Regions from separate parts of the Bacillus seohaeanensis genome, predicted to be linked through region 2. Evidence: a T-box and tRNA genes for the amino acid it is inferred to sense, from the RefSeq annotation. Region 2 holds a T-box; the other holds one or more tRNA genes.
What was found. The T-box of region 2 lies ahead of argS (arginine--tRNA ligase). A T-box ahead of a tRNA ligase gene usually reads a tRNA of that ligase, here a tRNA-Arg.
Positions count from the first base shown of each region.

Region 1: it has a tRNA-Arg gene. The T-box ahead of argS (arginine--tRNA ligase) is inferred to sense a tRNA for this amino acid. The anticodon was not compared.

Region 1 is NZ_JBHUMF010000035.1:144,141-163,262, forward strand. Features, by position in the region: gene ACFSUL_RS21055 (peptidoglycan DD-metalloendopeptidase family protein) at 1-773, opposite strand, end outside; gene ACFSUL_RS21060 (VanZ family protein) at 1,123-1,554, shown strand; gene spoIID (stage II sporulation protein D) at 1,644-2,657, opposite strand; gene murA (UDP-N-acetylglucosamine 1-carboxyvinyltransferase) at 3,260-4,570, opposite strand; gene ACFSUL_RS21075 (YwmB family TATA-box binding protein) at 4,603-5,349, opposite strand; gene ACFSUL_RS21080 (DUF1146 family protein) at 5,552-5,803, opposite strand; gene ACFSUL_RS21085 (F0F1 ATP synthase subunit epsilon) at 6,038-6,442, opposite strand; gene atpD (F0F1 ATP synthase subunit beta) at 6,465-7,883, opposite strand; gene atpG (ATP synthase F1 subunit gamma) at 7,969-8,829, opposite strand; gene atpA (F0F1 ATP synthase subunit alpha) at 9,157-10,665, opposite strand; gene ACFSUL_RS21105 (F0F1 ATP synthase subunit delta) at 10,693-11,229, opposite strand; gene ACFSUL_RS21110 (F0F1 ATP synthase subunit B) at 11,226-11,741, opposite strand; gene atpE (F0F1 ATP synthase subunit C) at 11,925-12,137, opposite strand; gene atpB (F0F1 ATP synthase subunit A) at 12,214-12,936, opposite strand; gene ACFSUL_RS21125 (ATP synthase subunit I) at 12,959-13,333, opposite strand; gene ACFSUL_RS21130 (AtpZ/AtpI family protein) at 13,340-13,561, opposite strand; gene wecB (non-hydrolyzing UDP-N-acetylglucosamine 2-epimerase) at 14,076-15,221, opposite strand; gene upp (uracil phosphoribosyltransferase) at 15,241-15,870, opposite strand; tRNA gene ACFSUL_RS21145 (tRNA-Arg) at 16,334-16,407, opposite strand; tRNA gene ACFSUL_RS21150 (tRNA-Asn) at 16,496-16,570, opposite strand; tRNA gene ACFSUL_RS21155 (tRNA-Ile) at 16,592-16,668, opposite strand; tRNA gene ACFSUL_RS21160 (tRNA-Gly) at 16,684-16,757, opposite strand; tRNA gene ACFSUL_RS21165 (tRNA-Gln) at 16,846-16,920, opposite strand; tRNA gene ACFSUL_RS21170 (tRNA-His) at 16,964-17,039, opposite strand; tRNA gene ACFSUL_RS21175 (tRNA-Trp) at 17,054-17,127, opposite strand; tRNA gene ACFSUL_RS21180 (tRNA-Tyr) at 17,136-17,219, opposite strand; tRNA gene ACFSUL_RS21185 (tRNA-Phe) at 17,255-17,330, opposite strand; tRNA gene ACFSUL_RS21190 (tRNA-Asp) at 17,448-17,524, opposite strand; tRNA gene ACFSUL_RS21195 (tRNA-Met) at 17,558-17,631, opposite strand; tRNA gene ACFSUL_RS21200 (tRNA-Ser) at 17,659-17,751, opposite strand; tRNA gene ACFSUL_RS21205 (tRNA-Ile) at 17,759-17,832, opposite strand; tRNA gene ACFSUL_RS21210 (tRNA-Met) at 17,863-17,936, opposite strand; tRNA gene ACFSUL_RS21215 (tRNA-Ala) at 17,952-18,024, opposite strand; tRNA gene ACFSUL_RS21220 (tRNA-Pro) at 18,048-18,124, opposite strand; tRNA gene ACFSUL_RS21225 (tRNA-Arg) at 18,139-18,215, opposite strand; tRNA gene ACFSUL_RS21230 (tRNA-Leu) at 18,222-18,310, opposite strand; tRNA gene ACFSUL_RS21235 (tRNA-Gly) at 18,321-18,395, opposite strand; tRNA gene ACFSUL_RS21240 (tRNA-Leu) at 18,409-18,493, opposite strand; tRNA gene ACFSUL_RS21245 (tRNA-Lys) at 18,500-18,575, opposite strand; tRNA gene ACFSUL_RS21250 (tRNA-Thr) at 18,601-18,676, opposite strand; tRNA gene ACFSUL_RS21255 (tRNA-Val) at 18,748-18,823, opposite strand; tRNA gene ACFSUL_RS21260 (tRNA-Glu) at 18,830-18,904, opposite strand; rRNA gene rrf (5S ribosomal RNA) at 18,946-19,062, opposite strand.
Region 2 is NZ_JBHUMF010000001.1:105,498-115,307, reverse strand. Features, by position in the region: gene rodA (rod shape-determining protein RodA) at 388-1,560, shown strand; T-box leader at 1,764-1,966, shown strand; gene argS (arginine--tRNA ligase) at 2,031-3,719, shown strand; gene ACFSUL_RS00570 (hypothetical protein) at 3,774-4,319, opposite strand; gene ACFSUL_RS00565 (YqaA family protein) at 4,447-5,025, shown strand; gene ACFSUL_RS00560 (hypothetical protein) at 5,267-5,551, opposite strand; gene ACFSUL_RS00555 (Lmo0850 family protein) at 5,631-5,771, opposite strand; gene ACFSUL_RS00550 (hypothetical protein) at 6,052-6,561, shown strand; gene ACFSUL_RS00545 (CBS domain-containing protein) at 6,732-7,148, shown strand; gene ACFSUL_RS00540 (hypothetical protein) at 7,670-7,831, shown strand; gene ACFSUL_RS00535 (DUF819 family protein) at 8,074-9,276, shown strand; gene ACFSUL_RS00530 (MDR family MFS transporter) at 9,573-9,810, shown strand, end outside.

The DNA of each region.
Region 1 (19,122 bases), on a different contig from region 2:
TCCGGTGTACTAGAAGTTTCGCCTTCTGCAGCAGGGTCTTCTGCTTTTTCACTTGCAGTACCTTCATCTAACTTCTTCTCGTCTTCTACGTTAGCTTCTTTAAGGGATGCTAACGACTTATTCATATATTCTAGAGGGTTGACAGCTACATTGTCCTTACGAATTTCAAAATGAACGTGAGTACCTGCCTTTTCATTTAATTGGCTAGTTCCTGCTTTTGCAATCTCTTGCCCCTGTTCTACGGAATCACCAACCGCAACATTAAAATCCTTAACAGATTGATAGCGAGTTACAATACCTTCCGCATGCTCAATTTCAATTATGTTCCCTAATAGGGCGTCATCTTGAACTTTTGTTACTTTTCCACTCATAGCTGCTAAAACATTAAAATCTTTGCCTTCGTTTGAAATATCAATACCTTGGTTTGGCTGATATTGATTATTGTAGACAACTAGAGCAGCTTCTTGTTCTTCTGCTGATGCATTTTCATCATAGAATTGCTTTTCGATGACTGCATTCTCTGGATTTTTCACTGGCATTACAAAGTTTTCTAAAGACCGGTTTACTTCAACGGCAGGATTATCAAATTGTTTATCCGTTGCATTTTCTTCAAAACCAAAGTCTTCCGAATCATCCGCTACATCATTTCCTGCTGATTGATACCAAAGAATACCTGTAATAATGATTGCAGCACTCGCTAAATAGATTGCTGGGAATACCCAACGCTTCTTAAAAAATTTCTGAGAAGATTGTTTCTTTTCTTCCTCTCTCATTTTCATCACCTCAGCAATCATTCTGAACAGATACTCAAAAATATATACATCTTTCATAAAAAATTTTTAAAATCCTTATTTTTCAACAAACCACCTCTAATTATGTATATTTTTTAAAACTTTTTTACTTTCTCGAACATTTTTTGCTGACATGGTAAAATAACAAAAAAAGTAAACCTTCTAATTAGAAGCATTTTTCACCTTTTTCTAGAAGAAAAAACTTAGGTACAAGTGTTTTTGTTCCTGGAACAAATTCAATGTTTTGTGCCAGGAACAAATTCGATGTTCTGTGCCAGGAACACTCACTTGGAACACTCACTTATGAATTTCTTTTGAAAGGACAACTGGTATGAAAAGTTTTATTAAAATAGTTTTAACAGTATCCCCGTTTGTATATATGGGTGTTATTTGGACATTATCCAGTTTGCCTGATACTGCGGTAATTGAGTTGGCTTCATCCAAATGGGATAGAATTTTTAAAGAGTCCCTTCATGTAATTGAGTTTGCTATCCTTTATGTTCTTTTTGTTGCTGCATTGCTTGCTCATAATAAGTTGAGTTATGCCGTTAATTTTATCGCAGCACTTGCCGCTATTTTTTATGGTTTTATTGATGAGATCCATCAATCATTCATACCTTATCGTTCCGCAACATTGATTGATGCTGCCAAAGACTTGTTTGGTGTTATGGTCTGTTTTTTAATTATTAATCGGACTTATTTTAGAGAAACTAGTTCATTCGGAAAAACGATGAAAAGAGTGGAAGCTTGGATGAAGGGTTAGCTACTTGCTCACGCAAAAAGGTACAGGATCAATTTTTATGATCCTGTACCTTTTTGATTTCATGAGTTTTAACATGTTAACTTTTTATATTAACGCTGTGCGGTAACTTTTTGTAATAGTTGGTCTGCTTTGGAAATCTCCACGTTTTTATAGTAATGCTCGACGATGTCTTTATAGCCTTTTCCTTCCTTTGCCATTCCATTGGCTCCGTATTGACTCATTCCTACCCCATGACCGTAACCTTTCGTGTTAACAACAATGTGGTCTCCTTTACGGTACCAAGTAAAATCAGAGGATTGAAGTTCGAGTTTATCTCTTATCTCACGTCCACTAAACTCTTTTCCGCTTATTTCTACACTTCCAACACGTTTACCAGGTGTTCTAGATGTAATTGTCCCAACGGACCCATCTCCAGCAAGAGTAATACCTAATTTTTGCTGGAATTCTGATACAGGTATTACTTTTTGATCGGTGAATTTAGGCGATTGTTTATCCCAAGGACTTTTCACACTTTTTAAATATGGATAAGCATCCGACCAATATGCCTCTGAATTTTCCGTATATCCATTTCCAGTTGAAAAGAAAGCGGCTGTTATTGGTTTACCATCGAATGTTAAAACTTGCCCTTTTGTCTCTAGTACTGCTTCTGAAATTTTATCTAGCTTCCATTGATAATCAGAACCCCATGCCTGCTTTAGTTCTTCTTTATTTTTAAAAACCTGATGGTCCACTGTATCTGTAACGTCTGCCCCTTTAGGAACACCTTTCGCATCACTAAGCAAATGACTGACGATGTACGTACGCGCTGCTAGAGCCTGTGCCTTTAAAGCTTCTAGCTCAAAATTAGCCGGCATTTCCCCAGAGACGACACCAACAACATATTCTTCTAATGGTATTTCTTCAATCACGTCTTTTTGTGAGCGATAGACTGCTACCTCGACAGATTTTGCAAGTTCTTCATGACTAGCGCCTTTTTCAAGTTTTTCCTCTAAAGATTTACTCTCTTTGTCTGACGAAAAAGGAAGCACAACTAAGGTAGGTACAATAAACGTTACTGCGATGAAAATGGAGAAGATGATGAGTACTGGTTTTAAATGCTTCATGTTTGATGCCCCCAAAATAAGATTGAATAGAAGAAATGCCCGAACACTTCTCCTCTCTACTTCATATGTATGGTAGTGGACAAGCATTTATGATTAGAAAAGTGGAAGCGGCTTGGGCAGCTCGCGAAGAAAATAGAGATGACCTCCAAGGGGCGTCTTTTGCCCTTAGAGGGTAATTATCTTTTTCACAGCGAGCTAAGCTAGCCGCTGGAACTGGACAGAGAAAAGCGGAAGCGGTTTGGGTGGCCTTGACAAGCACAAAAGACAAGTATCCCGGAATGGCGCTCTTTTTGCCTTCTTGAGCGGGATGCTTGGCTTATGACCTCAAGGCGAGAGGCCTTAAGCCGCTGAAACAGCCCTCAAACCTCATCTACAAGACAAAGGGGGATGTTGCTAAAAGGAATGACCCACAAACTCATCAAACAATGTCGTTATGTCTGTAGGGGACAGACACCGTCTGCATTTTACAGGGATCTGTTTTATTTGGGTATTTCTTTTTAATCCTCGTTTGCATGGAAATAGGATGACTTACATCTCTATCCAATAAATTAAAGTATAAAAAATAAGCCTCCAATATTGAAGAGGCTTACCTTTTATAAAAATTATGCGTTAATATCATTAATAACTTGTTGACTTGTAACAGAATCCTCGACAGATTCATTTACACGTTCTACATCTGCACCAATTCCTGCAAGCTTGTTGTGGAAGTTTACGTAACCACGATCTAAATGTTTTAATTCTGTTACGCGAGTATAGCCATCCGCCACAAGTCCAGCGATAGATAGAGCAGCTGCAGCACGTAAGTCTGTTGCTGCGACTTCTGCACCTTGTAATGTCGTCGGACCGTTCATAATGACAGAACGACCTTCAATTTTAATATCTGCACCCATTCGACGGAATTCTTCGACATGCATAAAACGATTTTCAAAAACCGTTTCCGTAATGACACTCGTTCCTTCTGCACAGAGAAGAAGCGCCATCATTTGCGATTGCATATCTGTTGGGAATCCTGGATGAGGCATCGTTTTAATATCAACTGATTTTAACTTATCCGGTCCAATTACTCGAAGACCATCAGCCTCTTCCACAATGGTAACTCCCATTTCTTCCATTTTTGCAACTAGCGATGAAAGATGTTCGGGAATAGCACCTTTCACTAATACATTTCCTTTTGTAATTGCAGCAGCAACCATAAATGTACCTGCTTCAACACGATCTGGAATAATGCTATGTTCGGTACCGTATAATCGTTCCACACCTTCAATGCGGATTGTTCCTGTTCCAGCACCTTTTACTTTGGCTCCCATTTTATTTAGAAAGTTAGCTAAGTCTGTTATTTCAGGTTCTTTTGCAACATTTTCTAATATTGTTGTACCTTCTGCCAATACAGCAGCCATCATAATATTTTCTGTTGCCCCAACACTTGGGAAATCAAGGTATACCTTTGCACCTTTAAGTCTTCCATCAACTTCTGCTTCAATAAAGCCATTTCCGACTTTTACTTTGGCACCCATTGCTTCAAAGCCTTTAAGATGCTGATCTATCGGTCTTGAACCAATCGCACACCCACCTGGGAGGGCAACACGTGCTCTTCCTGTTCTTCCTAATAATGAACCCATTACAAGGACAGAAGCACGCATTTTTCTTACATATTCAAAAGGAGCTTCTACCAGTAACTCTCTAGATGCATCTACTGTTACTTCGTTATTATGAAAAGCTACATCTGTATTTAAATGACGTATTACTTCATTAATAGTATATACATCGGAGAGAGCTGGTACATTCTTAATTACGCTCTTACCTTCACTAGCCAATAATGTTGCAGCGATTACAGGTAAAACGGCATTTTTAGCACCTTCTACTTGCACTGTACCGTTTAATTGCTGTCCGCCGCGGACGATAATTTTTTCCAAGAGTATTCCCCTCCGCGTCCAATTTCTCTATATTAATATTCAATCGTTAGGATTGGTGTGCCAATAACAAAGGTTGTCTTAGCGCCCAAACCGTTATCTCGTAATCCTAGTTGTATATTCATGTCTTCTGTCTCTGTTGGTATTGCCTGTGTGATCTCTTCCGAATAAGCTGAAATCGAATAAAAATCTTTTTCTTCTAATGACTCAATTTGCTTTGCATCTAACTCTGCCAATAATTCAACTGCCTGACCTGACAAAACTTTGTCCAGCCTATCATTGATTTCGCCTTTTATACAAGAGAATATTATAGGTTTATTCATAAAAATTTTATCTATATTAGGGATATATTGGTCGACAATATATTTGGTATCTTTTGTCGATAACCCTTTATCTCCTTGGATGCTATAAACAACATACGAAAAAGTGGTCCCATTTGTGTGGGTTGACTCGAATTTTATCGTTTCTTCCCCATGAGCATGTTGGAAATGTCCCACAACGATGGTTCCATCATTCTTCACTTTTTCCTGCCATTTAAAATCCGGAAATTTACTTTGTATATTTTTAATAAATTTAGCAAATCCTTTATCCGTAGAGATATTTAAATTTTCTCTTGCATATAGAGACCAATCAACGATACGACCATCGACGCTGTTCACTGCATTTTCAAGCTTACTGATATCTAATGAACTAGTGGCTTCAGTCGTGTTATTCCCGTAATGGATGACGTAAAAACCAAACCCCAATAAAAAAATTAAAACAATGTAAAAATAACGTTTCATTTTGTATTCCTCCCCCTTACTAAAAAGTCTTTCCATGATGAAGAGGAAAATACTTGGGAAATGTCGTCATCTTTTTACATTCTTTTAAAACAAGATTCATCGCTTTTATAACAGAAATATTTTGAAACTTTTTCACAAACAGACACAAAATAAATAATACTTAAAAGTGCATAAGAAAGAAACATGCAGGAAGTCCTATTTTTCACAAAAACCTGATAAGTTCAAAGTAAAAAGGGAGTTGTTGCGTCCAGACATAATAATCAATTAAAAAGTTACTGACAATAGATCCAATGGCAATTGTTAGCAGTATATAAAGTAAGCGAGCTTGTGCTACACGGTTTTTTCTGAGAAACTTTTCAAACTGTAGTGCTTGTAAAGCCCAAAACGTGATTCCAAAAACCATTATATGTACAATCATGCTCACTAAAGCCTGCTGACCAAAAACTTCAACCATCCAATCTCCCCTAAACAGTAAAATTCCACGCATAGTCTCATAATACCACAAAAGCCTCTACTCTGAAATATAAATCTTATCAATAAATGTAAGATTTTTCTACCAATAAGGCTTTATTGCACTAAAGTAATGAGGGACGGACCTTTAACAGAGGTTAAAGGTCCGTCCCTCCACTATAAGAATATACTAAAACACCTCTTCCCTAGACTGATGGGAAGAGGTGTTAGGTTGTAGTTAGAAGTTACGTTCGGAAACGTTAATTCTGTTCACTGCGCGTTTGAGAGCAATTTCAGCACGTTTGAAGTCAACATCTTCTTTTTGTGCTTGTAATCGGCTTTCAGCACGACTTTTTGCTTCTTTTGCGCGTTCTACATCGATAGCTTCTGCTGTTTCTGCAGCTTGTGCTAGAATTGTCACCTGTTCAGGACGAACTTCTAAAAAGCCGCCACTGACAGCTACAAGCTCAGTGTTTCCACCATTTTTGAGGCGAACCGCACCGATTTGTAGTGGAGCAACCATCGGAATGTGTCCAGGTAAAATACCAAGCTCACCGCTTTGAGCTTTTGTACTTACCATTTCCACTTCTGAATCGTACACTGGGCCATCGGGAGTGACAATATTGACTTTTAATGTCTTCATTTTCTTCCCTCCTGGTCCCTAATTATACCTCTACACCCATCTCTTTAGCTGCAGCCAATACATCCTCAATTGGACCTACTAGACGGAATGCATCTTCTGGGATATGATCGTATTTTCCTTCAAGAATATCTTTGAATCCTTGAACAGTATCTTTCACTTGTACATAAGATCCTTTCTGACCAGTAAACTGTTCAGCAACATGGAAATTTTGTGATAAGAAGAATTGTACACGACGAGCACGTGATACGACTAACTTATCCTCATCAGAGAGTTCATCCATACCTAGGATTGCGATGATATCTTGAAGTTCTCTGTAACGTTGTAATGTTTGTTGTACATTACGAGCAACTTCGTAATGCTCTTCTCCAACAACATCTGGAGAAAGCGCACGAGATGAAGACGCTAAAGGATCTACGGCAGGGTAAATACCCATCTCAGAAAGTTTACGCTCAAGGTTTGTTGTTGCATCTAAGTGAGCGAAAGTTGTTGCTGGTGCCGGATCCGTATAGTCATCGGCAGGTACATAAATCGCTTGGATTGATGTAACAGAACCTACATTAGTAGAAGTGATACGCTCTTGTAATTGACCCATATCCGTTGCAAGTGTTGGTTGGTAACCAACGGCAGATGGCATACGGCCTAATAGGGCAGATACCTCAGAACCTGCTTGTGTAAAACGGAAGATGTTATCAACGAACAGAAGAACGTCTTGTCCTTGCTCATCACGGAAATATTCTGCCATTGTAAGACCTGTAAGTGCAACACGCATACGTGCTCCAGGTGGCTCATTCATTTGACCGAATACCATTGCTGTTTTCTTAATAACGCCAGAGTCGCTCATCTCGTGGAAAAGGTCGTTACCTTCACGAGTACGTTCACCTACACCAGCGAATACGGAAAGACCACCGTGTTCTTGAGCGATGTTGTTAATAAGTTCCTGGATTAATACTGTTTTACCTACACCGGCACCACCGAATAGACCGATCTTACCACCTTTAATATATGGAGCAAGTAAGTCTACTACTTTAATACCCGTTTCAAGAATTTCTACTTCTGTAGAAAGTTGTTCGAATTTAGGTGCTTCTCTGTGAATTGGATCACGACGAGCCTCAGCATTAATTTTCTCATCAAGGTCGATTGTCTCACCAAGTACGTTAAATACACGTCCAAGAGTTACATCACCAACAGGAACTGAGATAGGAGCTCCAGTATCGGCAACTTCTACTCCACGAGTTAAACCGTCAGTAGAATCCATTGCGATCGCACGAACCGTATCATTTCCAAGGTGAAGGGCAACTTCTAGTGTTAATTCAACTTTAACTGAGCCAGTTTCCTCCGTTTGTTCAACCTTTAACGCGTTAAAAATATCAGGAAGTTGACCAGCTTCGAACTTTACGTCAACAACCGGACCCATTACTTGAAGTACGCGTCCTTTGTTCATGTCTTTCCCTCCTAACTAGCATTTCACGACTGTGATATAAAAGATGAATGTGCCTGCGACATTCATTTGAATTAATCGTTTATTACTACTCTAGAGCCGCCGCGCCACCGACTATTTCAGTGATTTCCTGTGTAATAGCAGCTTGACGTGCACGGTTATAAGATAATGTAAGATTATCAATTAGCTCTTTGGCATTGTCTGTTGCATTCTTCATTGCTGTCGTTTCAGCAGCAAACTGGCTTGCTTTCGCATCAAGTAATGCTCCATAAATTAAACTCTCAGCATATTGAGGAAGCAACACTTCTAAAATTTCTTCTGCAGATGGTTCGAACTCATAAGATGTTACCTTTTTTGTAGTGGTGTCCATATCTGTTAACGGCAAAGCTTTCTTTTCCGTAGCATCTTGCTGGATCGCACTAACATAGTGAGTGTAATATAAATACAGTTCATCATAAGCTTCATCTGAGAACAAGGATATCGCTTTCGTTGCGATATCTTTAATATCTGCAAAGCTTGGTAGATCTGGAACTCCTACAACGCCTTCAATGACATTGAATCCACGTTTTTGGAAAAAATCCCGACCTTTACGCCCAATTGCAATAATCACAAATTCATCTTTGGATTTATGACGTTCATTGATTTTGTTATTGACAAGTCGTATAACATTACTGTTATATCCCCCCGACAACCCCCGGTCAGAGGTAATGACCAAATAACCGGTTTTTTTGATGGGGCGGGAGACTAACATTGGATGCGTTACATCTGTACTACCAAGGGCAACCGAAGATACTACTTCTTGAATTTTCTCCATGTAAGGAATAAATGACTTAGCATTCATTTCCGCACGACTCATCTTAGAAGCAGATACCATTTGCATTGCCTTTGTAATCTGACTCGTCTTTTTTGTTGAAGTTATACGAGTTTGTATATCGCGTAACGATGCCACTGGTTTTCACCACCCTTGTTTCATTGTTTTAGAACGAAAGATAATTTAAAAGAACTTACCGGTTTGTCTAGTTTCAGCAGCTAGCCCCCTCGAGGTCATAAGACAACCATCCCAAAAGGCGCCTTTCCGAGGTGCTTGTCTTATACTATGCCTGAGGCTAGCCAAGCCACTTTCACTTTTCAATTAGTCTAGTTCCAGTGGCTAGAGGCTCGAGGTCTTTTCCGATAAAACAGCTGAGGTCAAAGAACGACCTCTTCTGTTTTCCCGGAAAATCTTGTCGCCTCTTACCAAGCCACTTTCACTTTTCAATTAGCCGGTATCTATTCTTTACTCAGATTTCGCAAAAGTTTTCTTGAATTCGTTGATAGCAGCTACCATTTTTTCGTCTTCAGGAAGAGCTTTTGTTGTACGAATTTCGTCTAATACATCCGTGTGGTTGCGATCTAACCAGCTTAGGAATTCATCTTCGAAACGACGAATATCTGTTACCGGAATATCATCTAAATGACCTTTTGTTAACGCATAAAGGATCATTACTTGTTTTTCAACTTTAAGTGGTTTGTTAAGATCTTGTTTCAGTACTTCAACCGTACGAGCACCACGATTCAATTTCGCTTGTGTTGCTTTATCAAGATCAGAACCAAATTGTGCGAATGCTTCTAGTTCACGGTATGCAGCTAAATCAAGACGTAACGTACCGGATACTTTTTTCATCGCTTTAATCTGTGCAGAACCACCAACACGTGATACAGAAAGACCTGCGTTAATCGCTGGACGAACACCAGAGAAGAATAGGTCAGATTGTAAGAAGATCTGTCCATCCGTGATGGAGATTACGTTCGTTGGAATATAAGCAGAGATATCTCCAGCTTGTGTTTCAACGAATGGCAATGCTGTGATAGAACCTGCACCCTTCGCATCACTAAGCTTTGCTGCACGCTCTAATAAACGAGAGTGAAGATAGAATACGTCACCAGGGAATGCTTCACGACCTGGAGGACGACGGAGTAGTAAGGAAAGCTCACGGTATGCAGCCGCTTGCTTAGAAAGATCATCATATACAATAAGCACGTGTTTGCCATTGAACATGAACTCTTCTCCCATTGATACACCAGCATAAGGTGCTAAGAATAGCATTGGAGCTGGTTGAGAAGCAGATGCTGTAACAACGATTGTGTAGTCTAAAGCACCATGCTTACGAAGCGTTTCTACTGTAGTACGTACAGTAGATTCTTTTTGTCCAATTGCAACATAGATACATACCATATCTTGATCTTTTTGATTCAAGATTGCATCGACTGCAACAGATGTTTTACCTGTTTGACGGTCACCGATGATTAACTCACGTTGACCACGTCCGATTGGTACAAGAGCGTCAATCGCTTTAATACCTGTTTGAAGTGGCTCATGTACGGATTTACGATCCATAACACCAGTAGCTTTACTTTCAATTGGACGAGTTTTTGACGTATTAATTGGACCTAAACCATCAACGGGTTGTCCAAGAGAGTTAACAACACGACCAATTAGTTCCTCACCTACAGGAACTTCCATTATACGACCTGTACGACGAACTTCATCGCCTTCACGGATATCTCTGAATGGCCCAAGGATAATAATACCAACATTATTTTCCTCAAGGTTTTGTGCCATACCCATAACACCGTTTGAGAATTCAACAAGCTCTCCAGCCATGACATTGTCGAGGCCATGAGCTCGAGCGATACCGTCACCAATTTCAATAACCGTACCAACATCGCTTACTTTCATCTCAGACTGATAGTTCTCAATTTGCTTTTTAATCAGCGCGCTGATTTCTTCCGCTTTGATGCTCATGAATTTCACCCCTCATTTATATGAAAGTTAACGAATTAATTCACGTTCCAGACGATTCAGTTTCCCAACTAGGCTACCATCAAAGATGCGGTTACCAATTTGGACTCTGATACCTCCGAGGAGGCTTTCATCTGTCACATTTTCAATTCTTAAAGATTGTTTTCCTACTTTTTTTGCAAAAGAAGATGATAACGCTTCCTTCTCGTCATCACTAAGAGGTCGAACGGAGTATACAGTTGCTTCTGCAATGCCTCTCTCTTCGTTCGCTAGGTCAATAAATGCGTCAACTACCGCAACGATTTCACCAGAACGATGACGATCAGTTAATAATAACAATGTATTAAGTACAGATGGGGAAGCAGTTATAAAAGCTTCTTTTACGATTTCCTTTTTCTTATCTAAAGGAATCTTTGGTGTTTCTAAAAGAGTATTTATTTCGTTATTTTCTATAAAAATAGATTTAACGACTCGGAGCTCTTGCTCTATAGTTTCTAGACTATTTTGTTCTTTGGCAATTTCAAAAAGAGCTAACGCATAACGTTTTGCGACTGCAGTGTTACTCATCGCTGTTCTCCTGCCTCTTGGATGTAATCATTAATTAACTTTTGCTGATCTTCAACAGAAAGTTCTTTTTCGATTACTTTAGAAGCAACTAGTACAGATAATGAAGCGACCTGTTCGCGTAGTGCGGTAACCGCTTGTTCTTTTTGCGTTTCGATTTCGCGCTTTGCAGATTCTTTTAAGCGTTCTGCTTCCGCGCGAGCTGCTGCAATAATTTCTTGTCGCTGCTCTTCGCCATGTTTTTTAGAGTTCTCAATGAGCCCTTGAGCTTCTTGACGTGCCTCTGTTAAAAGCTGACGTTGCTCTTCTAGATTTTTATTAGCTTCTTGACGGCTTTTCTCTGCCGCTTCGATTTCATTTGCAATATGATTTTCACGTTCATGCATAATGCCCATTAAAGGACCCCATGCAAATTTCTTTAATAGGGCAAGTAGGATGATAAACATAACAAGCTGGAATATAATATCACCAGTGTTAACTCCACCTGCACCAAGGACAAATGCGTTTGTTGGCACGCGATTTCACTCCCTTCAAGAGTCAATTCCTTCTATTAAGCATTTTTGCTAATTATTTAATTCACACTGATTTACGCAGTGAATAATAGATTGTTTCCTTCTATTCTGAAGTCATGAACATAAAGGAATGGCGAAGGTTCTCAAGGAATGATCTTCGCCATTTTGGAACGTGTGTAACTTCGATTATTGACCTTGTACCATGAACGCGATAACAACCGCGATGATAGGAATCGCCTCTACTAACGCAACCCCGATGAACATTGTTGTTTGAAGCATACCACGTGCTTCTGGTTGACGTGCGATACCTTCAACTGTACGAGATACGATAAGACCATTACCGATACCTGCACCTAGTGCTGCTAAACCGATTGCAATTGCTGCTGCTATAAGACCCATTCTAAAGTTCCTCCTTAAATGTATAAAAATATATTTTTTACTAAATGTTTTTGTTCAATAAATGAACAGGTATATATTAATGGTCATGGCTGACTTTATGAGCCATATACACCATCGTTAACATAACAAAAATGAATGATTGGATGGCACCAACGAAAATGGAGAATCCTTGCCAAGCAAGTGTTGGTAAAACTGCCGCAATCGTTCCTCCTACGCCAGTTGCTAAACTTCCTGCTAGTAAAGTAAGAAGTATTTCTCCGGCATAGATGTTTCCGTAAAGACGAAGACCCAATGTTAATGTGTTGGCAAATTCCTCAATTATTTTAAGCGGGAACAAGAACCACATTGGTTTTAAAAAGTCTTTTCCGTATTCACCAAAACCTTTCATCTTAATACCATAATAATGGGATAGTGCTACCACTAAGACAGATAATGTCATGGCGACAACAGGATCCGCTGTAGGTGATTTCCACCATAGTTCGTGATCAATCACGACAGCAAATGGAAGACCTAACATATTTGAAACAAATATGTACATAATCAAGGTAAGACCTAAAATATGAAAACGTCCCCCTGTTTTCCAATCCATGTTACTTTTAATAATGTTTTTCACAAAGTCCATCGTCCATTCCATGAAGTTCTGGAACCCTGTTGGTTTCATGGCAAGTCGACGAGTAGACAAAACGGCAATAAGGAAAACGATAGCACTTGCTACAGTAATCATTAAAATATTTGCCAGGTTAAAGGTTATTGTCGTACCCATGAAATCCAAATTGTATAAAGGAGCTTCATGATTCAATGAAATTCACCTCTCTTCCCCGCTACTGATGAGATTTTAGTTGCTGAATAAAATAATCTATCATAATGACAATGTAGGATGTCATTAATCCCAAAACAACACTTAGGATATGGAATACGTGTGGAAACTCCATTGCTACTATAATCGCAAAGGCCGCTCCAGCCATCCGTGAAAATGTCCCTAATGATCGTACCTTTTTCCCTGCTAACACCGCATCTCCAAACCTTGATGTTCTTCTAACCATTACCCAGTGGTTAAACAAGCTTATACTTGTACCAAAGATAAGTCCTAAAAAAATAGACTGATAGGATGTAAAGCCCCAACCGAGAACGTAAATGGAGAGAAGAAAAAGTATGTACTTACGATGCCTTATAAACATTTGTTGTATTTCCGGCATGTCACATTAGTCTCCCGAATAGAAATGTTGGACTGTGCGAAGCATGGCATAAGTACCTGCCGACAGACCAAGAAGTAGTCCAATAATTAAGAATAGTGGTGTGGTATCCCATATTTTATCAAGCCATCTTCCTCCAAAAATTCCAATGAGAATGGAACCAACTAATTGTGAAAGTATGGCAGAATATAGGGCCATCGATTGATACGGACGTCGTTTGTTTTGACGCATAATTCATCCCCACACTAATTTGTAGTGGAATGTGGAAAAGCACTTTCTTCAAAGGATGTAAAGCGTTTTCACACCTTAAACATTTAATTGTGAAAACCTTATCATTATATATCCTTTGTTAGCATACAATAGCATATTATCTATGTCAATGTGTTGTATTTAAAAAGTTTACTAGCTGTTACAGTTGTCACAATTTGCACACAATTCAAACGTGTTTTTTGACAATAGATACAAATCTTTAGGCATTTTCAATACTACTTACTGCTCTACTTCTTAAAGTATATAGAAGAAACATGAATATGTGAATGACTTTTATGTAATGTAAATACTTCCATATAATATTATACTTGTATAAATTATTTTTTCCGTTCTAAAGTATGGATTTTAATGGGTTAAGATATGGAAGTTGGAGACAACCTCAAAGGTCCGTCCCTAGTTACTTTAACGCATTAAAGCTACGTCCGCAAAATAATAGAGGCCCTTGTTATTTAAATAACAAGGGCCTCTATGTTAGTTAGGTTGTGAACGGCTTTGGTCGTTCCTTTAGTTCTTTGAAATGATAACGGATAGCTTGGGTGATTCGGTAAGATGCAAGTCCGTCTCCGTATGGATTGGCTGCTTTCGCCATTTTATCGTAAGCTTTTTGGTCTGTAAGAAGCTCTTTCGCTAAGTTGTATATATTTTCTTCTTCTATCCCTGCTAGCTTTAATGTTCCTGCTTCAATTCCTTCCGGACGCTCCGTTGTGTCACGAAGCACAAGAACTGGGACACCAAGTGATGGGGCTTCTTCTTGGACACCACCAGAATCGGTTAAAATTAAATGTGCTCTTGAAGCAAAGTTATGAAAATCAATGACATCAAGCGGCTCAATTAAGTGTATTCGAGGATCATTTCCGAGCACCTCATCCGCCACTTCTCGAACGGCTGGGTTCAAATGGACCGGGTAAACAACTTGAATATCATCATGCTCGTCCACTAATCGCTTAATTGCACGGAACATATTACGCATCGGCTCACCGAGGTTTTCACGGCGGTGTGCCGTAAGTAATACTAGACGATCATCGCCGACCTTTTGAAGCACCTCATGTTCATATTCATCTTTAACCGTAGTTTTAAGTGCATCTATCGCTGTATTTCCAGTAATAAAGATACTTTCTTCCTTTTTGTTTTCATTTAGAAGATTTTGAGCTGATTTCTCTGTTGGAGAGAAGTGCAAATCTGCCATAACACCTGTTAATTGACGATTCATTTCCTCTGGGAATGGAGAATATTTATTCCATGTTCGCAATCCGGCTTCTACATGACCAACTGCAATTTGATTATAGAATGCTGCAAGGCTGGCAATAAATGTTGTTGTTGTATCGCCATGTACAAGGACAACATCGGGCTTTGCTTCTTTCATTACCTTATCGAGCCCCTCTAGTCCCCTTGTGGTAACATCTATAAGTGTTTGACGGTCCTTCATTATATTTAAGTCATAATCAGGTTGCACATCAAAAATGTTCAATACCTGATCTAGCATTTGTCGATGTTGAGCTGTTACTGTTACGACTGTCTCAAATTGCTCAGGATATTTCTTTAACTCTAGTACAAGTGGTGCCATTTTTATTGCTTCTGGTCTTGTACCGAAGATTGTCATTACTTTTATAGGCTTGTCCACTATTTTCACCTGCTTTTCATTATTTTGTACCATATAATCTGTCTCCTGCATCGCCAAGACCAGGTACGATATATCCTTTTTCATTTAACCCTTCATCAAGTGCTGCGATATAAATATCTACTTCCGGATGTGCTTCTTTAATTGCATCCACACCTTCAGGACAGGCAACAAGACACATGAATTTGATGTTTTTCGCACCACGTTTTTTTAGTGAGTTAATCGCTTCAACAGCAGACCCGCCAGTAGCAAGCATTGGATCTACTACAATAAGCTCACGCTCTTCCACATCACTAGGAAGCTTCACATAATATTCAATAGGCTGCAATGTTTCAGGATCACGGTACAAACCAACATGTCCTACTTTTGCTGCAGGAATAAGCTTTAATATTCCATCAACCATACCTAGTCCCGCACGAAGAATCGGCACAATCCCGAGTTTTTTTCCAGCTAATGTTTTGGCTGTCGCCTGACTAACTGGTGTTGCTACTTCAATTTCCTCCAATTGTAAATCACGTGTGATTTCAAAGGCCATTAGCGTAGCCACCTCATCTACTAGCTCACGAAATTCCTTTGTACCTGTGTTTTTATCTCTAATAAATGTTAATTTGTGTTGAATTAATGGATGATCAAATACATAAACCTTACCCACTCTAACTCGCTCCTTTATGCTGTTTTTATGTAAAATAAATTCCTGTTTCATGATTTACACTATTGCCTATTGTACATAAAAGAGAATCTAAGGGCAATAAAAGTGAGGAAGTGTAAGGAAATTTTTAAGAAGATGTAATTCTTTCGAGTCACATGTAAGAATCAGAAGAGTATAAGTCGAATTTGTTCTATAAAATACAGAGGTTTGGAATCTTTATCCCTCATGTTAAAAAGAAAAAAACTTTTTTAAAACAATAGATTCAGTTTACGGGCAGAAAAAGCTAAGCAGGCTCCCTATACTAGTTTAGATGCAGACTGTTCTAATAGAAAGGTTATTCAAAAGAGAACTTTTTATTATTTTCCCTACAAAAAAAGCGACTACCATATTGGTAATCGCTCCTCGTTATATTTTTAGATATTCATATTAGTTTTTTCTATCACTCTACCATAGTTATGTTTAAATACGCGCCTTAGAGGATTCGAACCTCTGACCTACAGCTTAGGAGGCTGTCGCTCTATCCTGCTGAGCTAAAGGCGCATCACACTTGAAATAAAAGAAATAAGCATGTCTACGGGACCTATCCTCTTAGCAAAGGGCGATCTTAAAAATTTCTTCATATAAAAAATGGCTCCGCAGGTAGGACTCGAACCTACGACCAATCGGTTAACAGCCGATTGCTCTACCACTGAGCTACTGCGGAACAAGAAAAATTATTTAATTATGGTGGGCCTAAGTGGACTCGAACCACCGACCTCACGCTTATCAGGCGTGCGCTCTAACCAGCTGAGCTATAGGCCCCCATTATGTATTATTTGGAGCGGGTGATGGGAATCGAACCCACGACATCAGCTTGGAAGGCTGAGGTTTTACCATTAAACTACACCCGCATGTATAAATTTATTGTAAATACTCAAGTTTGACTTGCTATGAAAGCTTACCTATCTTTGACTAACAATTAACCAAGTTATTTGAAAATGGCTGGGCTAGCTGGATTCGAACCAGCGCATGACGGAGTCAAAGTCCGTTGCCTTACCGCTTGGCTATAGCCCATTGAAAAGCAGCATGAGTCAATTTTTATAATAATACTTTACTTTGGGGCGATTGATGGGAATCGAACCCACGAGTGTCGGAGCCACAATCCGATGCGTTAACCACTTCGCCACAACCGCCATTATTTATCTATTGGCAGGGGCAGTAGGAATCGAACCCACACTGGAGGTTTTGGAGACCTCTGTTCTACCGTTAAACTATGCCCCTAATTTTGGTGGTGGAGGGGGGCAGATTCGAACTGCCGAACCCGAAGGAGCGGATTTACAGTCCGCCGCGTTTAGCCACTTCGCTACCCCTCCATACTTCCTGAAAAACTAAGGGAATATTAAGTTAATGGTGGCTCAGGACGGAATCGAACCGCCGACACATGGATTTTCAGTCCATTGCTCTACCAACTGAGCTACTGAGCCTTATTTAATATGTATCCTAATTTCAGACAAGGCTTTCTTCATCATACAACTTCCAGGAAATTTTTTCAAATCTCAATTCAATCTGTATGCTGATTTTATAAGTGCCCTATATGTAAATGGCGGTCCGGACGGGACTCGAACCCGCGACCTCCTGCGTGACAGGCAGGCATTCTAACCAACTGAACTACCGGACCAAATTAAATTTTCATTTTACTGAAAACCTGGTATTGCGGGGGCAGGATTTGAACCTGCGACCTTCGGGTTATGAGCCCGACGAGCTACCAGACTGCTCCACCCCGCGCTAATATGAATTATTGTTTAAAGGATATGGCGGAGGAAGAGGGATTCGAACCCCCGCGGGCTTTAACACCCCTGTCGGTTTTCAAGACCGATCCCTTCAGCCAGACTTGGGTATTCCTCCATATAAATGGACCCTGTAGGACTCGAACCTACGACCGGACGGTTATGAGCCGTCAGCTCTAACCAACTGAGCTAAGGGTCCAATATTACTAGCACTAACATTAATTTCTTATAGCGGCGGAGGGGATCGAACCCCCGACCTCACGGGTATGAACCGTACGCTCTAGCCAGCTGAGCTACACCGCCATTTTAAAAATAATATGGAGCCTAGCGGGATCGAACCGCTGACCTCCTGCGTGCAAAGCAGGCGCTCTCCCAGCTGAGCTAAGGCCCCATGTTTGTATTTAAACTTTCTACTGGTCGGGAAGACAGGATTCGAACCTGCGACCCCTTGGTCCCAAACCAAGTGCTCTACCAAGCTGAGCTACTTCCCGTTTATTAATTAAGATGGCGCGCCCGAGAGGAGTCGAACCCCTAACCTTTTGATCCGTAGTCAAACGCTCTATCCAATTGAGCTACGGGCGCGTATTGTGGTGCCGAGGACCGGAATCGAACCGGTACGGTAGTCACCTACCGCAGGATTTTAAGTCCTGTGCGTCTGCCAGTTCCGCCACCCCGGCAAAGTTTCTTTGGAGCGGAAGACGGGATTCGAACCCGCGACCCCCACCTTGGCAAGGTGGTGTTCTACCACTGAACTACTTCCGCGTTATAAAAGCAGTGGTGCGGGTGAAGGGACTTGAACCCCCACGCCTTGCGGCGCCAGATCCTAAGTCTGGTGCGTCTGCCAATTCCGCCACACCCGCAAATAGTGGTGAGCCATGAAGGATTCGAACCTTCGACCCTCTGATTAAAAGTCAGATGCTCTACCAACTGAGCTAATGGCTCTTAAAATTATTAAGTATATACTAAATGGTGCCGGCAAGAGGACTTGAACCCCCAACCTACTGATTACAAGTCAGTTGCTCTACCAGTTGAGCTACACCGGCGTTATTAATATTTATTCTACTAATATATATTCATCAATTATGCCTTGCTAGTTAAACCTAACAACTATATATGGTGGAGGATGACGGGATCGAACCGCCGACCCCCTGCTTGTAAGGCAGGTGCTCTCCCAGCTGAGCTAATCCTCCACTATATGGTGACCCGTACGGGATTCGAACCCGTGTTACCGCCGTGAAAGGGCGGTGTCTTAACCGCTTGACCAACGGGCCAATATAATTTGACAAAACAATAGCCCCCAAATAGGGGCTGTGCCTGGCAACGTCCTACTCTCGCAGGGGGAAATCCCCCAACTACCATTGGCGCTGAAGAGCTTAACTTCCGTGTTCGGCATGGGAACGGGTGTGACCTCTTCGCCATAATCACCAGACGAATATGTAATAGAAGGTTTGTTCCTTCAAAACTAGATAAAGTTGAAGTCAAAAAGATG
Region 2 (9,810 bases):
TATGAAGTAAGGTATGGAAAACTGGCGTATCAGCCAGTTTTTTATTTTCACATAGTCCGCTAGTTCCGGCGCCTAGACCCTCGAGTCATAAGCCATTCATCCCATAAAGGCAAAAAGCGCCTTTTTGGGATGCTTGTCTTATGCTTGTCGGGTCTGTTCGAGGCGCTTCCGCTTTTGTTATAAAATGGTTGGAAATGTGCATTGTAGAAAAAAATGTTCTTTGGTAGCATATAATAGGAGAAAATCTGTCGTTATTTCTGTTTAATTTATATATAATGTGAAATATGAATTTCAACATTTATTTAATAGATATTATTTCTATTTCAGACTTCTTTCCATTAGACTAAGTATGGTAAATCAATCTTTAAAGATTAAGGTGAATAAATTATGGAAACACGCCAACGTTTCGTTGATAAAATTGACTGGGGACTTGCATTTTTATTACTTCTATTCTTTATTGTAAGTGCCCTTGGAATAAGTAGTGCCCAAACATCAGGACAATACTCCGCAAATTTCGTTTTACAACAAGCCTTCTGGTATGTAGTTGGATTTATGATTATTGGGTTTGCCCTATTCTTTGATCCTGAACAGTATAAACGCCTTGCTTGGTATACTTATGGGTTCGGGATACTATTGTTGCTGGCTTTAATTGTTGCACCCGAGAGTATTGCTCCTATAAGAAATGGGGCTAAAAGTTGGTTTGAATTGCCAGTAGGTTCGATTCAGCCATCAGAGTTTATGAAGACATTTTTAATTCTTGTATTAGCAAGAATTATTTCTAACCACCACGAGGTCCATACGAGAAAAACGTTACAAACCGACTTTCAACTTCTCTTAAAAATCGGCGGAGCAACGATGATTCCTTTGGCTCTTATTATGAAGCAGCCTGACTTAGGTACATCACTCGTTCTAATTGCCATCATGGTTGGGATTATTCTTGTATCTGGTATTACATGGAAGCTTATACTTCCTATTTTCAGTTCGATTACCGCAATTGGGGGCGCTATACTGGCACTTGTTATTTGGGCCCCTGAAATACTGGCAAAATATTTAAAAGTGGAAGAATATCAATTTGGACGTATCTATTCTTGGCTTGACCCTTATAACTACGCTAAATTAGAAGGATTCCATTTAATCAAATCGCTAAACGCTATCGGCTCTGGTCAAATTTTCGGAAAAGGGTATAAAGACGGCGAAGTTACTCTACCCGAGAACCATACCGACTTTATCTTTAGTGTAATCGGGGAGGAATACGGGTTTTTAGGTGCAAGTATTGTCATTAGTTTATTCTTCTTATTGATTTATCATTTGACGAAGGTAGCTCTTGATACGAAGGATACTTTCAATGCCTATGTGTGTGCCGGGATCATCAGTATGATCACCTTCCACGTTTTCCAGAATGTCGGAATGACCATCCAGCTGTTACCGATAACTGGAATCCCCCTTCCTTTTGTCAGCTACGGAGGAAGCTCTCTCATGGGGAATATGCTGGCACTAGGACTAGTATTCAGTATGAGGTTTTACCATAAAAACTATATGTTTTCTTCAGACGAATCATAGAATACTATTGCAATTTTCAGGGTATTGTGTAAAATATATCCTAATAAAGTGAAACTTCCATCCTGGGATGATTTTCTGCAGGATGGTTAGTCCCGTTCTACTGTCGCTCTCGCATCGGTAAGTTTCACCGTACCTCACCAATCGAGCGATTAGTGGCGGTGCTGTGAAGAATGAGCAGCATACCGCTACTAATAGCGGAATAAAAAAATTCTATGAAGAAGAGAGTAATTTTTTGTTGATCGGAAAGCGAGCTGGGGATGGTGAAAGCCCGGTGTGATGCATTAAATGAACCGCACTTCTGAGAAACCATGCTGAACAAAAGTAGGCTATGGTCGGGAAAGTCCCGTTATACAGTAAGCGCCCATTAGGGAAGCAGAGTGGTACCGCGGATAAATCCGTCTCTACATATAGTAGAGGCGGATTTTTTGTATTCTATTTGAGGAAAAATCAAACTTTGGAGGTTCAGGAATATGGATTTAAAATCAATTTTTTCTAAAAGCTTAAGCAGTTGTCTAAAAGGTTCCTTAACGAAAGACGAGATTCACTCATCTATTGAAGTTCCGAAACACACGCAGCATGGGGATCTTGCTTTTCCTTGTTTTCGATTGGCAAAAATAGAACGAAAAGCTCCCTCCGCTATCGCTGAACAACTAGCCGCATCCCTTCAAGCACCTGAGATCTCTAAGGTTACTGCCATTGGACCTTATGTGAATGTTACATTTGATCCAAAAACAGTCGGGAAGAAGATTGTTGACACCATTCTACAGCAAGGGTCTCAATATGGCTCTCATACATTTGGCAGCAGTAAAACAGTTGTGATAGATATGTCCTCGCCTAATATCGCAAAGCCTTTTTCCATGGGTCATTTACGCTCAACAGTTATTGGGAATTCTCTTGCTTTCATTGCAAACAAATGTGGCTATACCCCAATCCGAATAAATTATATAGGTGACTGGGGAACACAGTTCGGGAAACTAATTGTTGCTTTTAAGAAATGGGGAGATATCGATAAGGTAAAAGAAAACCCCATTGCAGAACTATTTACTCTTTATAAAAAATTTCATGAAGAGGCTGCTACTAATCCAGAGCTGGAAGCGGAAGGTAGACGTGCATTCAAGCTTTTAGAAGATGGAGAGGAAGAGATAACTAATCTGTGGAAATGGTTTCGTGATGAGTCACTGCAAGCTTTTAAAAAAATTTATCAATTGCTTGGCGTAGAGTTTGATTCCTACCATGGAGAAGCTTTTTTCAACGATAAAATGCAAGAGGTAATCGACCAGCTTAAAGAAAAACAATTATTAGAAACATCCCAAGGAGCAGAGGTTGTTCGTTTAGAGGACAAAGCACTCCCTCCGTGTTTAATTAAAAAATCAGACGGCGCTACATTGTATGCTACTAGAGATTTGGCTGCTGCACTGTACCGTCAGCGTGAGTATCACTTCCATAAAGCATTGTACGTTGTCGGTCAAGAACAAACGATACATTTTAAACAGATCACCTCTGTGCTAGGTAAATTAGGCTACGACTGGGCAGATAACATACAGCACATTCCTTTTGGTCTTTATTTAAAGGACGGCAAAAAAATGTCTACTAGAAAAGGAAGAGTTGTTCTGCTCGAAGAAGTGTTGCTTGAAGCAATCACCATGGCAAAATCCAATATTGAAGAGAAAAATCCACACCTGCAAAATGCCGAGGATGTTGCCAAATCTGTTGGTGTAGGTGCGATTATTTTTCATGATTTAAAAAATGACCGCCAGAATGACATTGAATTTTCACTTGAATCAATGCTGACATTTGAAGGCGAGACAGGTCCCTACATTCAATACGCAAATGCACGTGCTCACTCTATTTTACGAAAGTCTGGAGAGGCTACTTTTACAACTTTTGATGGATTAGAAGATGCAGAAAGCTGGGATATAATTAAGCTGCTCCGATTATTTCCGGAAGTTATTGAAAAAGCAAACCTTGCATCCTCCCCATCCTATATCGCCAAATACACTGTTGATTTGGCACAAAGCTTTAATAGATATTATGGAAAAACAAGAATACTACAACAAGACACTGAAAGGGAATCAAGATTGGCGTTAGTTAACGCCGTATCCATCGTCCTTACAGAAGCATTGAAACTATTAGGGTTAAAAGCTCCTGTCGAAATGTAAGAAATAAAAAAAGAAATTTTGTCGCTATTTCCCGAGAAATGAACTATTTCGTTTTTACTTGTTTGTCTCTCTAATAAAATAATATAACCCTATTAAAAGTGTTAAAATAAAAACTGCTATCCCCCATCCTTTCACTATTTCAACAACATCACTTTCAGTGGAGGCTACGATTGTTGTTGGGGGATCTCCTTTTCCTAATGCTTTTAGATCTTCGCCTGCCTCAGCAAGAATGGTGGTTCTACTGCATAAGGACACATACCATTCATTCCCTTGCTTTTGAGCATATACAAGGTACTCTCTATTTTTTTTAAATTCATATCCACATGATGCGGAATGTTGTTCTGTTTTTACAACTATACGATTCTCCTCTATCCCTTTCCAAATCTCCTGCACTTCCAACGTTACACTAACTTGAGAGCTTGAATTAGCGGAAGACGCCCCTGTTTTATCCTCCTCTACCTTTATCACTTTTCCACTAAAAACAGCACCTGCCTGTTGTAATTCCTTCTCAGGCGTATCTGGTGGAACACAGGAACAGGCATAGCCCTTTAAAGAAAAAAGAAAGAATATACTAATGAAAATAATAAAAATTCTCTTCATATTACTTCCTCCTTTTCGCTTGGACGTGATCGGTATTTGTTTCATTACAACTTTAGATTACGCTATACTAGAAAACATGATATACTTCATATGTTAAAAACGCATATTAAAGGAGCTTATATAGAATATGTCAGAACTGATTCATCAATTCGAAACATGGTTATTAGAATATGGGGTATGGGGATTAATTGTGGTAGCATTTACAGAATCATCTTTCTTTCCTATTCCACCAGATGTTATCTTGCTTCCCCTTGCTATCGCGAACCCGGATAATGCGTTGTATTACGCTTTATACACAACAATAGCATCGGTTTTAGGAGCATTATTAGGTTGGTTTATCGGAAAAAAACTAGGGCGTCCAATTCTTCGCTTTTTCATCTCTGAAGAAAAACTTCAAAAGGTAGAGGGCTATTTTAATAAATACGGTCCTTTAGCAATATTGGTTGCCGGCTTTACACCAATTCCATATAAAGTTTTCACCATTTTTGCTGGGGTATCAAAAATTAAAATAAGAGTTTTATTATTATGGTCATTAATAGGACGAGGCTTCCGCTTTTTCCTCGAAGGTGCAATCATCTTAGCCTTAGGGGAACAAGCAAAACCATTTATTGAAGAAAACTTTACTCTACTTACAGTCGCAGCAGGGGTCATTGTTATTGTCCTCTTCCTTGTGTATCGAGTTATTGCAAAAAGAAAAAAGAAATAAAGTGCGATGGGCTTTCATAAGCCCCGACAGTAGAGAAGGATAACCGACTAGCCGGTTATCCTTCTTTGCTTCTATACTCCTTACCTTTTGTTTAAATCATAAATAGAAAAAAGTAAGGGGCTGACTCAAAAAAGTGATAGATATTCACCTGAAGGGACCGTCCCTTTTGTTTTGGATGATACGGACCGTTTTAGCTATAGACGTTCCGGAAATCCGTTGATTTCTGAGTCAACCTCTTTACTTAGGCTGTATGCGAATCACCTTGAGGGTCTTGATGAATGGTTCGATAAGCAATTCCAAGTCTTCCTTTAATATAACTTTGTGGATCATAAGAGATATTTTCATTTTTCACTTTTTGGATTTCCGTTTCTGCGAACATCGCTAACGCACGGCATACTTGATCCAACGCAACTATAATATTTTGCGGATTCTGTAGGCGATTTTTCCCCATACAGTAATAAGATATTTCGTCTGCCCTTTTACGTATCTCCCGTAAGGTCTGGACATCATACATCGTTCGTTCCATATTTATCCCTCCAGTCATTACTTATTTATATAGGGAAAAATAAGGAATTATGTCTGTCCTTTTGTTTCAAGTAGGAGTACTAAGTAGTAAATGTTTTTGGAAGCGGTTCGTAAGCCTTTAAAGAATGAAAAATTTCTCTTCTTGACTTTGTTTTTGTTATAGTAACTCCAACCTTCGACAACTTGATAATGACCTGCTTTAATCGTTCATTCTCCTTCAATGAATTCACCCCGTTTGAAAAATAGTCGCTAATCATTTGTACGATTCGGAAGTAATAAAGTTTCAACTTTTTTAATAGATTTTCCGTGCTACATATTCCGTTATTTTATACCCTCTATTTTAATGATTAATCTTATTTTAGATGTTTTTTAAAATAATTAGCCATGGTGGACAGACCCATTGAACCCTTTTCTATTTTAGCTATTCTAACTTCTCTATTCTTCACATAAAGTGAAAGTACAAGTTATAGTTCTAAAATCTCTGCTCTGAGGAGGGACAGAATGAAAAGGTATTTTACCGCAATACTGTTATGTACATTATTCATTGTACCTTTAGTCTTTTCTTTAAATACAAAAGCGGAAGACCCCATTATAAACAGTATTGAAAAAGTCTTAACAGAGGAAGCCTACTATACAAAGGAAAGTGTAGCAGTAAAAGACTTTATCGATGTGCATACAGATGTAGCCATTAATGAGGAGGAAACAAAGGAATATAAGGTAAAAGTTCTTTTTGTCACTTATGAACAAACCCGTGATGATTTTTTTCAATTTCAGAAAGGAGAAATTTATTACTATAATCTAGACGAGGAAAAACTGTTAGATACTTCTTCTGTCATTATGAATGACGAATTAAAGAATTTTGCACAAGACCATAAAGAAGATGTGAAGAAACACCTCACTGCGGGTTCTCAATTCCTTTTCATTTTACTAGTATTCCTTTCTATACTTATTATCCCTTTTTTCGTCATGGTTTTTCATCATCTTGGTACATCTGACAACACTTCTCTTTAAAATTAACTCCTGACTCTTCTGACGGACTTAATATTTTTTTACTCACAACACACTGAGTATAAAAATCCCCCTAATATATTTTTGAAAATAATGGATAGTGACTATTTGAATAGAAAACGACTTCAACCAAATACTATATACGTACTGTCAATAATCATTAAGGGGGAGTTATAATGCAAGTACGTGATATTATGACAAGACATGTAGAAGCTTGTTCTAACCAGGACTCACTACAAGAAGTTGCTAGTAAAATGTCTTCTATGAATGTTGGAGCAATGCCTGTAGTGGAAAACGGCCAAGTAGTTGGAATGGTAACTGACCGTGACTTAACGATAAGAGGACTGACTCAGTCAAAACCAGGTGCTGTTTCACAAGTTATGACCCAAAATGCTGTAACCATTTCACCTGATGCCTCTGTTGAGTCAGCATCAGCACTAATGGCAGAACGCCAAATTCGTCGTCTGCCAGTTGTGGAGAATGGTCAGTTAGTTGGAATGTTAGCCCTAGGAGATTTGGCAGTACAACAGAAATCAGACAGAAGTGCAGGGGTTGCATTGAGTCAAATTTCTGAAAACCACCTTCACTAATAACAGAAAAAGGGTCGGCTATTTGCCGGCCTTTTTGTTGTTAAATTGCCCCGCTTTAGGATGGGAATTCCTACTTACAAAGAAAAATAAATCAGGAAATCTATCCAGTAAGCTCTCGCGACGGGACAATAGCTTCTAGATTTAAGTTCCTTGACTAAGTAGAGAAAAATGAACTTTATCTCCAATAAAAGTAAATTTGTCTAGAAAAGCAACAAGTTTGTCCAATATAGTTTAAATATTGTCCAGTAATCCATAAATTTTGTCTAGGAACCCTAGGAATTTGTCCAGTATCCGAAGAAAAGTGTCTAGGAACCTAGAAAGCCTCATTAGAATTCACTTCAAACACTTGCCTTCTCTCCCTAGGTAAAGTTAAAGCAAAGGTTACCCTCTTCAAAAATATCCAAAATGGACTATAAACACTATCTTTTCAACAATTTTTTTACATAAAAGCAGGATTTTCCTCTACCCTCCTTGAAAATAGTAATTACAACGTTCTAATCCGTTTAAAGAGGGGGATAAATATGAACTCTGTAAAAGATTATCGAAAAGAAGTTAGGAATTTCAAACGTGAAAACCAAAGGCAAATGTTCATGGACAACTTTTTTGACTTTCTATTTATGCTTTTTGGAATTTCCATGATAACTGGTATCCTCTTGTTTATATTGGATTATTGGAGTTATTAGTAAAGTTAAATAAAGATTATATCTAATCCCAAAAAAGCTTAATTTTAAGCTACCTTCTTAACCACCAACTAAACAACATTTAGTGAAATTGTCATGGATTCTCATGGCAATTTTTTATTGTCTAAATGCCTTTTGCATTAAAATGGAATCACTTTAAAAAGTATTTCCAAGATTCTAAAATCAACGGATAAAGCGTTTTCAATGTTATGATAGTAAAGTCTATTTTTTAAGGAGGTTTGAACATGATACTATTCAGTAGTCCTTTAATCCAAGAACCAATGGCAATCTTCGCATATTTAGCCGCTGTTGTAGGGCTTCTTTTTATTTTAGGGGAGTCAAAAATACCTTCTCTACAAAAGTTTTTTCATTATGCACCGCCATTAATTTGGGTTTATTTTATTCCAATGATTTCTACTACAGTTGGAATCATCCCCGATAGTTCCGCATTATACGATTTTACATCAACTTACATTTTGCCTGTGGGGTTATTGCTTCTACTATTATCGGCAAATGTTCCAGCAACATTAAAGCTTGGACCTAAAGCGATAGGCATGTTCCTTGCAGGTACATTTGGAGTCATCATCGGTGGTCCAATCGCATTAGCACTCTTCCAGCCTCTTCTACCTGAAGAAGCATGGACTGGGGTTGCCGCCCTAGCAGGTAGCTGGATTGGCGGAAGTGCAAATATGGCTGCATTGATTGAAGCAACCGGAACACCGAAGGAAATTCTATCTCCAATTATCGTTGTCGATACAGTTGTCGGCTATAGCTGGATGGGGATAATGATCTTCTTGGCTGGTTTCCAACACAAATTCAATAAATGGAACAAAGCGGACAACTCTGTCATTAAGAAAGTAAACGATGATATGAGTGAAATTGAACGCAAAAATTCTAGACCAATTACTGTACCACATCTTGCAGCTATTCTAGGCTTAGGGTTTGGTGTTGCCTACGTTATCCGTAAGTTCTCTGAAACGCTTCCGGAAACTTCTGTACTATCCGCTGGAACGTGGACAATTATGATTATTTCTGCGGTTGGGATTATCTTCTCATTCACAAAAGTAAGCAATTTAGAAAACTACGGTGCAAGTAAGATTGGTTACGCAGGGATTTACTTACTACTTGCAACAATTGGTGCAAAAGCAGATTTAATGTATGTTGTAGACGCACCTCAATATGTCCTTATGGGAATTGTTTGGCTAGCTATCCATGTCATTATTATCTTTTTAGCTGCTAGATTGCTTCGTGCTCCACTCTTCTTTGTTGCTGTAGGATCACAAGGTAATATCGGTGGGACAAGTTCTGCACCTGTTGTCGCTTCGGTATTCCAACCATCGTTAGCTCCTGTCGGGTTGTTAATGGGAATACTCGGGAATATTGTAGGTACCTATGCTGCTGTTTTATGTGCATATTTGGCAGAATGGGTCAGTGGTTTCTATTTTTAAAGTAAAAAGAGCATCGATTTTTTCGGTGCTCTTTCATTGTTTTTCTGACAAAAAGGCTCTAATTCTTTCATTTTTGCTGTAACTTCTTTTACGATCCACCTATTCTTCTTTAACAATATAAGGAATCGTTAGCTCCCTTCCTAGTGCCTTGACTAGTGAAAGAGGCAAATGTAACAATTTTCATATTCAGTTTTTATCTCCTTACAAAAATGTAATAATTAATTTCCTTCCAATTCAATCTTAGGTGTAGTAATATGTGGTTTTGCAGGAATACGCACAAACAAAGGAGAGTATAGATGGACGAAAATAAAGTACAATATGAATTTTTAGCGGATGACCCTAGTTTTAAGGTAAAACCAGTTATTATCTCCCTCATTATTGGTGCCTTTTTTGCGATTTTGAATGAAACATTATTGAATATCGCGTTAACAACCTTAATGAAAGAGTTCAGTATTTCTACTGCAACCGTACAGTGGATGGCGACTGGGTTTATGCTTGTAATGGGAATATTAACACCAGTTTCCGCTTTAATGC